2 regions of the Rossellomorea sp. KS-H15a genome follow, and region 1 is predicted to be linked to the other one. Evidence: riboswitches for the same ligand, from Rfam matches in the RefSeq annotation. Region 1 holds a riboswitch; the other holds the start of a gene.
The links. A riboswitch is a leader RNA that binds a small molecule or an ion and turns the genes downstream of it on or off. The one in region 1 is predicted to bind S-adenosylmethionine.
Positions count from the first base shown of each region.

Region 1 (7,877 bases):
TGTGACATAGTTAACAAATTCACTTGTATCATACCAAAACAGAATTGATTTTACCAACTGCAGAGGCAAAATGTAAAAAATACTACTATTTTCACTATTCAAATAAATTCCTTATACTGGAATATACTGTCTGACGGCCTGTCTGATATCGTCAATATCAAACGGCTTCGCAAAATGAGTAAGCGCTCCCAAGTCCTTTGCCTCCTGAATCATGTCGAGTTCTCCGTAAGCAGTCATGATAATGACACGGATATCCGCATCTTTCTGTTTCATCCGCTTCAGGATTTCAATTCCATCCATTCCAGGAATTTTCATATCGAGCAAAACCAGATCAGGGGAATGCTTATCTACGATTTCAAGAGCCTGAATGCCGTTCGCAGCTTGAAATGTTTGGTAGCCTTCCTTTTGCAACACTTCATTTAATAGAATCCTAATACCAAATTGATCGTCCACAATCAGAATCTTCTCATTCATATACCCCAATCCCCTTTACATTTTAATAAATTATGTATTCCGACGTTAAATAATTGTATATTTATTACTTATTCTCTTTTTCTGTAAAAAAATCCTGCTTGTTCTCAAGATTTTGCTAGAGACCTTTTTCCCCTTTATAATAAGGGTTATGATGAGAAATGTCGAAGATGAATATGGAAGGAGATTGAACTTTATGATTAAAATGTTCACCACACAGTTAACGGGACTGTTCAAACGGATTTATGATAAACAGGAATTCGAAATCGAGGACGGCGCACGCCTCCTTGCCCAGGCCGCCATCGGACAAGGAAGCATCTATATAAAAGGCTACCGGGAAATGGAAGCCGTCACCGCTGAAGCCCTGTTCGGCGCCGAGCCGCTTCCTTCTGCTAAACGATATGATTCTTCCGTTGAACTGACTGAAGCGGACCGTGTCCTGATCGTCACCCGTTATTCGACGGATGAAGAAGCAGTGACGTTTGCGAAGAAGCTTTCTGCTGAAGGTGTGCCCTTTGTAGCGGTGTCCGGATTGGTGGAAGGGGAAGAGAGTCTTGTGGACCTTGCTGACATTCATCTGGATACAAAAGTGATCAAAGGGATGCTCCCCGGCGATGAAATCGGTGAGCGCGTGAGTTTCCCGTCAAGCATGGCTGCCCTTTATCTCTATTTCGCATTGGGGTTTGTGATCCGTGAGATGTTGGAGGAGTATGAGGACTAATTCCTGAAAGTAATCGAGAGGCACCCGACCGGGATGCCTCTCTTATTTTTTTCAACCTTTGCGCTTTTTCGCATGAATATACGTCACGGCCAACGCTAATACCAATACACTTCCTTTGATGATTTCAAATGCATAGTATGGGAGGTTCATCATGGTCAATCCATTCAGCAGGACCCCGATCAGGGCTGCCCCGAAGAAGGTTCCGAGTATGTTGGGTTTTCCGGCACCGAGGACGGAAAAGCCGACAAATACGGCTGCGACGGCTTCCATCAGCAGCGGGGCACCGGCGTCCATCTGACCGGATCCGACCCGGGCCGTGAACAGGATTCCGCCGATCGATGCGAATATGCCTGACAAAACGTAGGCAATCAGCTTCACTCTCTTCACACGGACTCCGGATAAGCGTGAGGCTTCTTCATTTCCCCCTGTCATATACAGGATACGGCCCCACGTGGTGAAATGCATGATCACATACACAATCGCGACCAGTACGAGCATGATCCATACCGGTACCGGCAGGCCAAGCCATTTCCCCTGACCGATCCACAGGAACGTGTCGGAGAATTCCCCCGGCGCCGTGCCTCCGGTTGTCATGGGCATGTGATTGTAAATCGAATAACCTTCTGTATATGTACGGTGAACACCTGAAATGATGTACATGGCCCCTAATGTTGCGAGGAGATCGGGAATACCGAATTTCACGATCAGTAAGGAGTTGAACAACCCCACCCCTGCCCCCACCAGTAATGGAGCGAGAAGGACGATCCACAGCGGGGCTTCATACCAGACCATCAACGATGCAGTCACGACCGTGGATAAGGAAACCGTCGATCCGACAGACAAATCGAAGCCGTCGACAATGAGGGTGAAGGTGACCCCGATGGCCACCAGTGTGACGATGGAAATCGACCGCAGGATATCTGACAGATTCCCGTATGTAAAGAAAAAGGGATTGTAGAAGCTGAAAAAGAGGAGGATCACCACCATCAGTACAATGGCACCGTATTTAAATAGTAAGTCGAGTATCTTGCCTTTCATGCACATCCGTCCCTCCTGAAGCATAAAACAATATGATTTCCTGCGTCGCTTCTTCTTTTGTTAGTTCTTTGACGATCCGGCCATCATACATGACGAGAATCCGGTCCGAGATCGCCAGGATTTCTTGTAACTCACAGGAAAAGTAGAGAATCGCCTTCCTTTTTTCGGCGAGGTCTTGAATAAGGGAGAAGATTTCCTTTTTCGCTCCCACGTCCACCCCTTTGGTCGGTTCATCAAATAAGAATACCGAAGCCTCATCCGTGAGCCACTTTCCGATGGACACCTTCTGCTGATTACCCCCACTTAAAAAGTTCGCCTGAACATTCTCATGGGCGGTCTTGATTCCAAGGGAGCGAATTTTTTCCTGAGCAAGCTTTCGTTCCTTCTTCTTATTGATCCATAACCCGTTGGATACTTTCTTCAAGGAAGGAAAGCTGAGATTGTGCTGAACCGATTCATGAATGAAGAGCCCCTCTTTCCGCCTCTCTTCGGGAACGAGTGCCAATCCATTTTGAACCGCGTCCTTGGGAGAGTGAATCTTGAGCTTTCTCCCTTTGAGGAAGAACTCTCCTCCTTCAAGGCGTGAGGTTCCGAATAAAGCTTTGGCAAGCTCCGTTTTTCCAGCTCCGACAAGGCCCGCCACCCCGACTATTTCTCCTTCTTTGACCGATAAGTGAATATCCTTCACTTTCCGACCATCGTCGAGCCCCTTCACCTCATACAGTGTTTCACCCGCGACAAGGGAGCCCTTCTGGAAATCTGCCTGGAATGCCCCACCCAGCATGGCCTCTATGATTTCGTGGGAGTTCGTTTGATGTGTTTCATACGTTCCGACTGTCTCCCCGTCTCTCATCACGGTGATGCGGTCGGAAACTTGAAACACTTCAGGCAGCCGGTGGGAGATGAAGATGATCCCCACTCCCTCTTCTTTCAAATCGTCTATCACCTGGAATAACCTTTCTGTTTCTGAAGAACTAAGTGGTGCCGTCGGTTCATCCAGGATCAGTACTTTTGCTTTGTGGAGAAGGCTACGGGCAATAAGGACCAACTGCTTTTCAGCCAGACTTAACGAAGCGGCGGGCTGATGCAGGGGGATCGATTCGGCCCCGATCTTAATGAGTGCCGCCTCTGCTTCTTTTTTCAGCTTTTTTTGGGTGATGAAGAGGGAACCTTTTTGCGAGAAATGATCCAGGCAGATATTTTCCGCCACCGAGAGCTCGGGAACGATGGCGGTATCCACTTCCTGGTAGACACAGTGAATGCCGTTTTCCTTGGCTTCCTTCGGAGATTCATAGACTCTTTTTTCAGAGAGAAGAGTGATATCTCCGCTGTCCCCGACATAAGCTCCTGATAAAATTTTCATCAGGGTGCTTTTCCCTGCGCCGTTCGCTCCCAGCAGGGCATGAACTTCTCCCTCCCGGACATCGAATCTAGCATTTTTCAAGGCTTTCACGCCAGAAAAGCTCTTGTTGATACCCGACATAGTCAATAGTGGAGACGTCATCGATCCCAGCTCCTTTCTAGTTTGTGAACGAAGATTCGAGCTCTTTCAGCTCATCTGTATACCCCTGCTCACTCGCTCCCCATCCTTCAATATGCTCGTTCAATTGATCCGTTGTAATCGATTCTTTCGGTAAAGCAGTTTTTTCAATGAACACGGGGTCCAATTTCACTTTTTCAGGCGTTTCTTTCCCGTTCAGCTTTTGATAAAGGAAGCGGACCTGGACCCTGCCGATATCTTTCGGATCTACCGCTGCCGATGCCACCCATGGGCTGCCGTCTTTTTGAATGATCTGAAGATCCTCGTCACTCATGTCGATTCCGTATACTTTGATTTCATCTCTTCCTGCCGCTTCAATTGCACGGACGGCCCCTTTCGCAAATTCATCCCACGCTGCCCAGACAGCATCGATGTCCCCTTTGTTTGGGTATTGTTTCAAGATCGCCTCCATCTGAGCCTGTGTATCAAGCGCTGTATTCTGACTCGCTGCTCCAAATGCCGCGACTTCTTTAATATCCGGATTCCCCTTTAAAAATTCTTCGTATGCCGCCTGACGTCTTTCCATGGGTGCAAAGCCTGCGACCCAAATTTTTACGATTTCACCTTTGCCGCCAAGCTCATCTGAAAGCTTCGTCAAGGTTTGTTCAGCCATTTGTTTGTCCCCCTGCTCGAGGACCGTCACTCCTTTTGATGCCACGTCCGCATCGAAGACGACAACCGGAATATTTTGGTCTTTCGCCTTTTCCACCCCTGATTGCAGTGCTCCTTTCGTTCCATGGTCGATCAGGATCCCATCAAACTTCTGGTTGATGGCCGCGTCCAGGTTAGAGGACATTTTGGCGAGATCGCCTTCCGAAGTGAACACTTGAACCTTCCCCCCGAACTTTTCCACCTGTTCCTTGACCCCTTCAATGTATTGAGCGGAAAATGTCCCGAGATTGATTTGCATGATAAGGGCGATTTTTTTATTGGCTAACGGATGATCGGAAGTCGCTTCCCCGCCGTCTGCTTCCGCCTCCTGTGATACCTTTGGCTGACAAGCCGCCAAACTGAAAAGTAGTGCGATTAATACGAGTAATGATGCCGCTTTTTTCATCTTTCTTTTCTCCTCCCGAGGGTGTCCCCCTCTATTTTTTCAAATAAAAAAACCCCTTTTCCCAAGAGAAAAGAGGTTTATGTATAAATAAACGTGCTCTTATCACTCAGGAAATGCTTCCTGCAGGTCTTAGCACCTTTCCGTCATAAACGGTAGGTTGCCGGGCGTCATCGGGCCAGTCCCTCTGCCAACTCTTTATAAGAGAATATGAAATTTGGTTGTGTTCGCTTTTGCTATAATCGCTATATTAACGATATGTGGAAATATTGTCAATATTCTTTTTAAAAAAATTCTGTGGCGGGTCTCCGGAAATGATCACCCAACACTACAAAAAAGCCCTCCCAAACCGGGAGGGCTCTATCAATCAAATCTTATTTCTCACCATACGCAAGGGACGCTTCCACGAAGTCTCTGAATAGAGGCTGCGGGCGTGTCGGGCGTGATGTGAATTCCGGGTGGAATTGAGATGCGACGAACCATGGGTGGTCGCTCAGCTCGATGATTTCCACAAGGCGGCCATCCGGGCTTGTGCCTGAGAAGATGAATCCGGCTTTTTCCATTTGCTCACGGTAGTGATTGTTGAATTCGAAACGGTGACGGTGACGTTCGTATACGACTTCTCCATCGTAGGCTGCATAGGCTTTTGAACCTTTTGTCAGCTTACATGGGTATAGTCCGAGACGAAGGGTCCCGCCAAGGTCTTCGATATCCTTTTGTTCCGGTAAAAGGTCGATGACCGGATATGGCGTTTCAGGATTCAGCTCAGCAGAGTGTGCTCCTTCAAGTCCAAGGACATTACGCGCATATTCGACGGATGCGAGCTGCATGCCAAGGCAGATTCCAAGGAAAGGAATCTTGTTTTCACGGGCATATTGCGTCGCAGCGATCTTTCCTTCGACACCACGGTCACCGAAGCCGCCTGGTACAAGGATTCCATCCACGTCAGCAAGCTTCTCTGCCACATTTTCGTTGTCGACAAGCTCAGAATTCAACCATCTCACTTCAATATCGCTGTCGAAATGGTAACCTGCATGACGAAGGGCTTCCACTACAGAAATATAAGCATCCTGTAATTCAACATATTTCCCTACAAGAGCGATCCTTGTTTTGCGGGAAAGGTTTTTCACCCGGTCAACCAGTTCATTCCACTCGGTCATGTCTGCTTCATGGCAGTTCAGCTTCAAGTGCTGACACGTGATTTCATCAAGTTTTTGATCCTGAAGGGCAAGTGGTACAGAGTAAAGCGTATCTGCATCCATTGCTTCGATTACGGCATGTTTATCGATATCACAGAATAACGCGATTTTGTCTTTCATATCCTGGGTCATCGGCATTTCTGTACGTACAACGATGACATTTGGCTGGATACCGAGACTGCGAAGCTCTTTTACACTGTGCTGGGTCGGTTTCGTCTTCATTTCACCCGCCGCTTTGATATAAGGAATCAGCGTACAGTGAATGTACATCACGTTGTCACGACCGACATCACTCTTGATTTGGCGGATCGCTTCAAGGAATGGAAGGGATTCGATATCCCCGACCGTTCCACCGATTTCCGTGATCACGACATCAGAATTCGTTTCGCGGCCGGCACGGTACACGCGCTCTTTGATTTCATTTGTGATATGCGGGATGACTTGTACAGTCCCGCCAAGATAATCCCCGCGGCGCTCTTTTTTCAGAACAGTAGAATAGATTTTACCCGTTGTCACAGAGCTGTATTTCGTCAGGTTGATGTCAACGAAACGCTCGTAGTGACCAAGGTCAAGATCCGTCTCAGCACCATCATCGGTTACGAATACTTCACCGTGCTGATAAGGACTCATCGTTCCCGGATCCACGTTGATGTATGGATCGAACTTCTGGATGGTGACGCTCACTCCACGGTTTTTCAATAGTCTTCCAAGGGACGCTGCTGTGATCCCTTTCCCTAGTGACGACACTACGCCGCCTGTTACGAAAATATACTTAGTCATGTATATGTCCCCCTTATAAAGTAAGTTTGGTTCAAAAAAAGTAGAGGGTGTCTCTTATGTAGTCATGTCATGAATTTATCTTGTTCAAAGAAGGACAAGTCCATTCTCCCAAAATAAAACCAAGTGCATAAACCAGCTAAAAGACAGCCTCTTATTATCAAGATACGTAAAGATGTAAGGGGTCTTAAAAGAATCGATCCTTCACACTTAAAACCTTGTCATGTCAAAGCATTCTTCTGTATAAAAACAAAAAACGCCCCGCTTACAATCTTGTAAGGGGAGCGTGATATACGTGATCTGTCCCTTTTTAGGGAGCCCAAATAAAATACTACCTTCCTAAGAGGTAGAAGTCAAGCATAGAATAAGGGATAGAATTTTCACTCATTTCACGCAAATCAAAAGGCCCCCGGAAGGCCCAAAAGCCTGGCGGGAGCCATACTGATTCGGGAGAGATTATTTCTCTTCCTCTTCTTCCAATTCGTCTTCTTCGTCTTCATCTTCATCGTCGACATCGTCGAATTCATCGATTTCGAGCTCTTCCTCGTCCTCATCAAGATCCAGATCCTCGTCTGCATCATCAACATCGACATCGTCGTCGTCATCCGTCAAATCATCATCGTCGTCTGCATCGTCCAGATCATCATAATCGAGATCTTCATCATCAAGATCATCGAAATCATCCAGATCCAGATCTTCGTCTTTCTTCTTCGCTTTTTTCTTTTTGCTGGATTTCATCGTTGGAACGGTCTCTTCCTCGATTTGATCAACCGGGTACCATTCTCTTAATCCCCAACGGTTATCACCCATGGCAATGTATCGTCCGTCAATATTCAAGTCCGTGTAGAATTGAAGTAAACGGCTCTTAACCTCTTTATCAGAGATTTCAAGCAAACCTTTGATTTCGCTTACGATCTCTTCAAATGCCATCGCTTGCTTTTTCTCTACTAAAATTTCATGTGCCAATTCAATGAATGACGTTTGACGCAATTCTTCTTTGGATAATTGCTTAAGACTCACTTTACGCACTTCCTTTCTCTATTTCACACTCTACTAAGTAGAGTAAAAAAGGGCAAA
Region 1 is NZ_CP096886.1:396,820-404,696, forward strand. Features, by position in the region: gene M1J35_RS01860 (response regulator) at 112-474, opposite strand; gene M1J35_RS01865 (DUF2529 domain-containing protein) at 668-1,192, shown strand; gene M1J35_RS01870 (ABC transporter permease) at 1,244-2,230, opposite strand; gene M1J35_RS01875 (sugar ABC transporter ATP-binding protein) at 2,199-3,734, opposite strand; gene M1J35_RS01880 (sugar ABC transporter substrate-binding protein) at 3,751-4,827, opposite strand; SAM riboswitch class I at 4,924-5,031, opposite strand; gene M1J35_RS01885 (CTP synthase) at 5,199-6,803, opposite strand; gene rpoE (DNA-directed RNA polymerase subunit delta) at 7,257-7,820, opposite strand.

Region 2 (7,877 bases), 380 kb from region 1:
ACAACATGAGCACCAGCCCTTCCCAATGCCAGGGCCATCTCTTTCCCGAGGCCCCGTCCACCGCCTGTGACGATGGCGACTTTGTCTTTAACTGAGAACATTCTATCAATCTCCTTTCTACTAAATGGAAGGTCATTATTATAATAGATAGATTGAGAGAATAAGTGCGGATTCTCCGCTCCAACCAGTCGAAATTGAATCAAATGCCCTTACAAAAAAAGAGACCTCTCACGAAGAGAGATCTCTGATCTTTACTGACCCTTATTTGCTGTACGGTTTATATACTCCAAGGCTGCCTGCAGCTGCAAATCGTTCTTTTCATTCTGCACCGCTTCAAATATTTCTTCCTGCAGTCTTTCGCCGGTCTTGGCATCAATGACTCCCGTGACGTCCAGGCTTTCCTGGATCTGAAAATCCTTGACGGCTTTAGCGGTTTTCTTACTGAAATAACCATCGACCCGATCAAGGGTAAAACCTAATCCTTGAAGCATTTCCTGGGCGTTTTTCACCTGCTCATTGTTCGTGCCTTCTTCCATTGGTTTTTCCACCTGAAGAGGATGGGCATAGAAGTAGGATGGCTGTCTGACCGGGATATCCGGTTTGATTCCCTTCTTATGAATCCAATTTCCGTTCGGCGTCAGCCATTTGAACATGGTGAGCTTGATATTGCTTCCATCTCCCATCGGCACTGCCTGCTGAACGGTTCCTTTTCCGAAGCTCTTCGTCCCGATCAGTGGATATCCTTCCGCCTCACTAAGGGCCCCAGCAAGGATTTCAGATGCCGACGCACTGCCCTCATCGATGAGGACCACCACCGGGTACGCTTTTCTTTCCTTACTGTTGGAGAAGGATTTCAGCACCTCTCCGCTTCGTTCCTGAATTTGTACATACGGTTTTTTCTCGGTGACGAACTGTTTGAGGATGTCTTCCACACTGGAAAGGAGACCACCGGGATTACCCCTCACGTCAAGAACCAGTCCTTCTACCTTTTTCTTCTCGAGTTCTGTCAGCTGCTTTTTAAAATCGACGGCGGTATTTTCCGAGAAGGTTGTAATTTGGATATAGCCCGTCTTCTTCCCATCGACTTCCTTCACATCGGAGATCACCGTTTCAACAGGGATATCGTCCCTCTTCACAGACACTTCAATCGGATCTGAAAGACCCTCTCTCGTAATCTCCAATTTCACCTCCGTACCCTTCTTACCTCTGATTTTCAACGTGGCTTCATACAGGTCAAGCCCGTCGATGCTATTCCCATCCACTTTAATAATGCGGTCATTCGGTTTCAGACCGGCTTTCTCAGCAGGTGAATTTTTAAAAGGAGCCACGATGACCAGTTTCCCGTCCATGATTGTGACCTCTGCCCCGATTCCTTCAAAGGAAGAATCCAACGCGTCATTGAATTGAGACGCAGTCTCCGCATTCATGTACACAGAATACGGATCATCCAAGGTCTTCAGCATCCCCTGAATCGCCCCTTCCACGAGTTGCCCCTTGTCCACATCCTGAAAGAACTTATCACTGATCAAATCATACGCGACTTCCACCTTGTGAAGCTTATCATTCAGCTCCTCTTTGCCGTTAAACTGGGCAAGCTCGTCCCCGGACCCGGAACTGCCAGTCCACTCCAAGCCGCCATACATTCCTCCTGCACCGATCAGCATACTGATGATGATGGTGATGATGAGCTTTCTGCCCGTCCACTCCATATATTCCCCTCCAGCTTGTCGTTTGTTTATGGTATGGATGAGAGCAGCGTATGCTTTCCCATCCAACGAAAAAAGACACCACACAAAAACGCGCTTAGGCGGTGCGATGTCTTTGCTTATCTAACTATATGCCGGAGGGGGACGAGTTATGATTAGCAGCGGATTATTTCATACCCGTCACGATTTTTTGATCTTGGTGATTTTTAAGATGAGAAGAGATGATCCCTCCCCATTTCTCGAATTCCACAAGGAACCCGTCATGACCGAATGCTGTCGGGATAAAGTAATGTTCACCCTTAGGCACTTGCATGGTGAATTCCTTTAAATACTGTGGAGAATAGATCAAATCACCCTCATAGCTGACCGAGACCAGCTCGCACGGATAGGAATCGGCGACCACTTCCGTGCCTCCCCTTCCCCTCCCGATATCATGGGTGTTCATCGCTTTCAGGAGGGTGAGATAGCTGTTCGGATCAAATCTCTTTCCGAGTTTCTTTCCTTGATAATCAAGATAGCTTTCCACATTGTATTGCTCATTGGTCCTCTCCCGCTGGAAGCGCCTGTCAAACAACTCCTGTGTACGATAGGTCACCATCCCGACCATCCTGGCAATCTCAAGCCCTTTTAATATGGAACCGTGAGGATAGTGGCCATTTTGAAATTCGGGATCCCCTTCAATTGCTGTGATCCCGATATGATTGAAGGCGAGACCGTAATCATTTAAGGCCGGTGAAACGGCGAGGGCGAATACCTTGTTGATATATGTCGGATACAAGGCTCCCCATTCCAATGCCTGCATTCCACCCAGCGAGCCGCCGATCACCGCTTCGATCCTTTCGACGGAGAGCTGTTGGAGTGCTTCATATTGGGCATGGACCATGTCCCGTATGGTAATGTGCGGGAAGTCCGGACCGTATCGTTCTCCTGTTTCAGGATCCGTGGACGTCGGTCCCGTACTCCCTTCACATCCCCCTAACACATTGAAAGCAATCACATTGTATAGATCGGTATCAATGTAGGATCCTGGTCCGATCAGTCCATCCCACCAGCCCCGATCCTCACTCGTTCCCTTCACAATATGGGTTCCGGTTAGGGCATGGCAAACGAGGATGACAGGGCCTTCTTTATTGCCGGTCCGTTCATAGGCCAGATTTACATTGTGCAATGTGGTGCCTGACTCTAATGTGAGGGATGGGATGGTAATGGAGCTTACTTCGTATGAGTATGAATTCTCCATTCCTCCACCTCCTTTTTTTATGTTGTTCGGGGCGTTGGGGCACCCCGGTAATTCGGGTTCACGGTTCAGGTTCCTTTTAAGTGGACTGCGGGTAGCCCGTTCGCTGATATATTCGATATTTCGCTGATATATCCCAAATACCGCTGATAAAATCAGATTTTCTCTGATATCCCACTTTCATACACTTTGGCTGCCCCCTCACCAGCTTCTAATACCTGTTTTCACGTGAGATTTTCCAAAAAACTTCTTACTATTACACCCGGGACGTTTCCAACGCCACCTCAATCGCATGATCCAGATCCTCGATCAAATCCTTCGCAGATTCCAATCCTACGGAAAGTCTTACAAGGTCCTCGGTTACGCCTGTGGCCCGGATTTCCTCATCGTTCAATTGCTGATGCGTCGTGGACGCTGGATGGATGATCAATGACTTCGCATCCCCTACATTGGCAACATGGGACCAGAGGGAAATGTTGTCGACGACTTTACGTCCTGAATCCCTGCCCCCTTTGATTCCAAAGACGACGATGGAACCCGCTCCATTTTTCAAATATTTTTGAGCAAGAGCGTAGGACGGATGCTGCGGCAGACCCGGATAAGAAACCCAGGCAACTCCACTGTGCTGATCTAAGTGTTCTGCAATCTTCAAGGCATTCTCCGTGTGACGTTCGATTCGGAGATGGAGGGTTTCCAGTCCCTGCAATAGCAGAAATGCGTTCTGTGGACTTAAGCACGCCCCGAGATCCCGAAGCAGCTGCACCCTTAACTTTGTGATGAAAGCGGCCGCTCCTACATCCTGTGCGTAGCGAAGTCCATTATAGCTTCTGTCTTCTTCTGTGAATCCTGGGAACTTTTCATGATTCCAATCAAACTTCCCACCGTCGATGACCACTCCACCGATGGCCGTACCGTGGCCGCCGATCCACTTCGTTGCAGAGTGGATGACAATGTCCGCTCCCCACTCAATCGGCTTGCACACATATGGTGTGGCAAATGTGTTATCGATGATGAGTGGGATATGATGGTCATGGGCCACTTTCGCCACCGACTCGATGTCGAGGACATGGAGACTCGGGTTTCCGATCGTCTCTGCGAATACCGCTTTTGTTTTCTGCGTAATCGCCTTTCGGAAGTTCTCCGGATCAGTCGGATCGACGAAATGAACCTTGATTCCGTATTTCGGAAGAGTCGTAGAGAATAAATTGTACGTTCCACCGTACAGATTGGTGGCTGCCACGATCTCATCCCCTGCACCGGCTATATTCAAGATGGAAAGAGAAATGGCGGCCATCCCGGATGATACACCCAGGGCTCCGATTCCCCCTTCTAAAAGGGCGAGGCGCTTCTCGAGCACGTCAACGGTCGGGTTCATGATACGGGTGTAGATGTTCCCCGGTTCTTCAAGGGCGAATAGCTTTGCGGCGTGATCGCTGTTGTCGAACACGTAGGATGTCGTTTGGTAGATGGGTACCGCTCTTGAGCCTGTAGTTGGGTCCGGCTCCTGGCCGCCGTGAAGAAGCAGTGTGTCGAAATCGAATGATTTGGTCATTTGGAATTCCTCCTAGAGTTTTTTGGTTTTTGGATTGGTGTGGATGGTTGGTTGGTTGAGTTCAGCTGCTGAATTGGATGGTTTTTTCAGCAGTTGAATTTGTGAAGAATTTCAGCAGCTGATTTACAGGATGATTTCACCTGCTGATTTTTCATAGAATATCAGCTGCTGAATAGATCCAAACATACTCCTGCTGAACCCCCATGCAAAAGCCTAAGAAGCTAGAAGAGGATAAAATAAAAAACCCTCTTCCTAAGAAGAGGGTCTAATTGAATAGGGTCCTCCTCTTATCTTTCAGGCAGATCGCCTGCAGGAATTAGCACCTTTTCATGCGACGCGTAGTGCGTACATGAAGGTTGCCGGGTTTCATCGGGCCTAGTCCCTCCACCTCTCTGGATAAGAGCATTTAATTGTCAATGTGAAAATTCATGCGTTGAGATGAATTATAAAGGGTAACCAGCCTCAACGTCAAGACCATTTTCAGAATCTTTTTATTTTTTAACAGAAGCTGCAATCGCCTCGTTAAATTGAGAAACGATATCTTCCCCATCCTCGATACCTAACGATATGCGTACCACATGGGTGTTGATGCCTAATTTTTCCTGAGCTTCTTTCGGAAGGGCACGATGAGAGGTTCCAATTGGATAGGAAACCGTTGTTTCCACTCCTGCCAGGGACGGGATGATTTTGATCCATCCAAGGGACTTGAAGAATGTGCTGATATCGCAGCTGGCATCGAGTTCAATGGTGACAATTGCGCCATTTCCTTTTTCGGATAAATCAGTTGGGTAATAGACCCTCTTCACCTGCTCATTAGTGCGTAGTTCCTCTGCAAGGATTCCTGCGTTCTGAGCCTGGGTCCCGACGCGGAGTGCCAATGTTTTCGCCCCCCGGCATGTGAGCCAGGCTTCAAATGGACTTAAGTTGGAACCGATGTTGACGACCCTTTCCCTTGCTTTATTCACAAGCTCTTCTTTTCCGACTACGACTCCCGCTGTGATATCGCTATGCCCGCCAATATACTTCGTAGCGCTGTGAGCGACCAAATCGACCCCTTCAAGGAAGGGTTGACGCAGAAATGGTGTGGCGAATGTATTGTCGATCATCGTTTTCAGGTTGTGTTTTTCGGCAAGAGCTACCATTCTTGAAATATCCTCTACCCGCATAAACGGATTGGTCACCGTCTCACTGTAGAGAAGTTTTGTATCGGGAGTGAGGGCTCCTTCGATTTCTTCCTCACTCGTAAAATCAACGAAGGAGGTGGAAATGCCGAATGATTTCAGCTCTTCTTTCAGCATGTGGAAGGTACCTCCGTATAAATCCTCCGCTGCGATGATGTGATCCCCCGCCTGGACAACGGCAAGGATTCCCACGAGGATTGCCGACAAGCCGGAAGACGTGGCAACACCCGCAGGCGCTCCTTCAAGATCTGCTACCATCTTCCCAAGCTCATCCGTGTTGGGATTACCCGTTCTTGAATAAAGATAGGGAGACTTCCCCTCATAGAAACCCTCAAGCTCCTCCAGAGACGTAAAAGAAAAAGCTGACGTCTGGTAGATCGGTGTTGTCTTACTACGGATTTCCTCTGTTCCTTTCAGCTGACTATGTACGACCTTGGTGGTGAATTTCATTTCACATTCATCCTTCCTCAAGCTATGTATTTTTAAAAGTGTACCATATTCAGAAGATTGTGAGGAGTATGAGGTTCTGGATAAAGAAAAAGAACCCATCGCTTTAGGGCAACAGGTTCTCATCGTCAGACGTTTTCTAAACACCCGATCAGGCGATTTTCGATATCCAACGCCAATCGCTTCAATTCATCGTTATCTACCATTTCAATCAGCTTGCTTGGCTTTGCCATCCCGATCTTAGTCGTTCCCTTTTCGGTGTATACCGTCACTTTACAAGGCAGGAAATAGCTGACGAGCATGCTTTCTTCCAGCACCTTTTTCGCTTCGTGGGGATTACATACTTCCAGGACAACGACTTCTTCGTTAAAATCCAGCCCTTTATCCTGAAGCTTTGCGGCCAGGTCAAGATTCCACAGAACCCCGAAGCTTTCTTCTTTCAAGGCTGCCTCTACTGCTGATACGGCATCCTTCACATTCATTGAAACTTCTTTTGTGTAGTGGAACATTTTGATCCTCCTTTTTGAGTCATGGTTACTTATACCTCATAGCGTATAAAACGAAACGTCTTCTTAAAGGTCCGTCCCTCCCATTATTCCATGCCTCCGACCATTTTACCCATCATTTCTTCGTTCATGGGGCCGACGATTTTGTGCTGGATGAGGCCGTTTGTGTCGATCATGTAAGTGGTCGGGATCGTGAATGCCCGGTACTCGTCTCCGATATCCCCTTTTTCATCCATGAGAATGGGGAAAGTGAGTTCATAGCCGTCGACAAATTGCTGGACTGCCTTCTCCCCATCATCCTGTGAGGTCAAGTTGACAGCAAGGATTTCGACACTTTCTTTTTTCGCGTTTTTTTCGTAATACTGTTCCATATGGGGCATTTCCGCTTTACATGGCGGGCACCAGGTGGCCCAGAAATTCAGGATCACTTTCTTTCCCTGATAGTCGGAAAGCTTGACTTCTTCACCATCTAAAGTGGTCAAGGTAAAGTCCGGTGCACGATCCCCTTGGGTGAGCCCCTGCTTGGCATCAGTCAGATCCATGGACTCTTTGGCCAACTGGTCAGCCTCTTCTTTTGCCTTTTTTTCCTGTTGATCCTGAAACAAATTCACCAGGAAGATCCCGATCAGCAGGGCAACGATCGCCAGAGCAAAATTTCGTTTATTCAATGTTCGTTTTCCACCTTCCGTTGAAAAAGATAAGATAAACCATCACAATGAGATACGTCCAGGTGACAGTGGTAAACACAAAGCCTCCATAAATGGATTGGAATAGCAGCTGAATAAGGGTGAAAACGATCACCAATTGGATGGCCCAAGTATCGCTATCATTTTCTTTTTTCAGTAAAAATAAGATCAGTGCACCGTTGATGATGAATTGAGATACCCCTGCAAGAATATCAAATTGGAGCAAATGAAAGATAAGTTCAAAGAAAACGACTGTGCTCATCCAGGCAATGACCAGGTGAGACGTCCTACCCACCCTTTTAACGAAAATGAATAAAAGCACTGTCAGCAAGCCTAACCAATACCCCCACCTTCCACCATTGAAATAAAGGATCGTAATGGGATGTTCAATGACATTTTGAAAATCAACGAGAATGACACTCAGCTTCCAGATGACCAAAAAGTAAAAAACTCCATTTGAATACCAGTCGCTAGCCTTTCGATTCCAGAAGTAGAGGAAAAGAAAGGTCAAAATGAACGAGGCGATGATTGCTCCCCAGGTAGATGGGAATGTAAAGGTGCC
Region 2 is NZ_CP096886.1:15,763-23,639, forward strand. Features, by position in the region: gene M1J35_RS00070 (glucose 1-dehydrogenase) at 1-101, opposite strand, end outside; gene M1J35_RS00075 (S41 family peptidase) at 252-1,709, opposite strand; gene M1J35_RS00080 (homoserine O-acetyltransferase MetX) at 1,873-2,946, opposite strand; gene M1J35_RS00085 (homocysteine synthase) at 3,200-4,495, opposite strand; SAM riboswitch class I at 4,780-4,898, opposite strand; gene M1J35_RS00090 (trans-sulfuration enzyme family protein) at 4,987-6,126, opposite strand; gene M1J35_RS00095 (DUF302 domain-containing protein) at 6,252-6,632, opposite strand; gene M1J35_RS00100 (redoxin domain-containing protein) at 6,716-7,297, opposite strand; gene M1J35_RS00105 (hypothetical protein) at 7,290-7,877, opposite strand, start outside.
Region 2: it holds a riboswitch for S-adenosylmethionine, as region 1 does, so the genes downstream of both, M1J35_RS00085 (homocysteine synthase) here and M1J35_RS01880 (sugar ABC transporter substrate-binding protein) in region 1, are expected to answer to the same signal.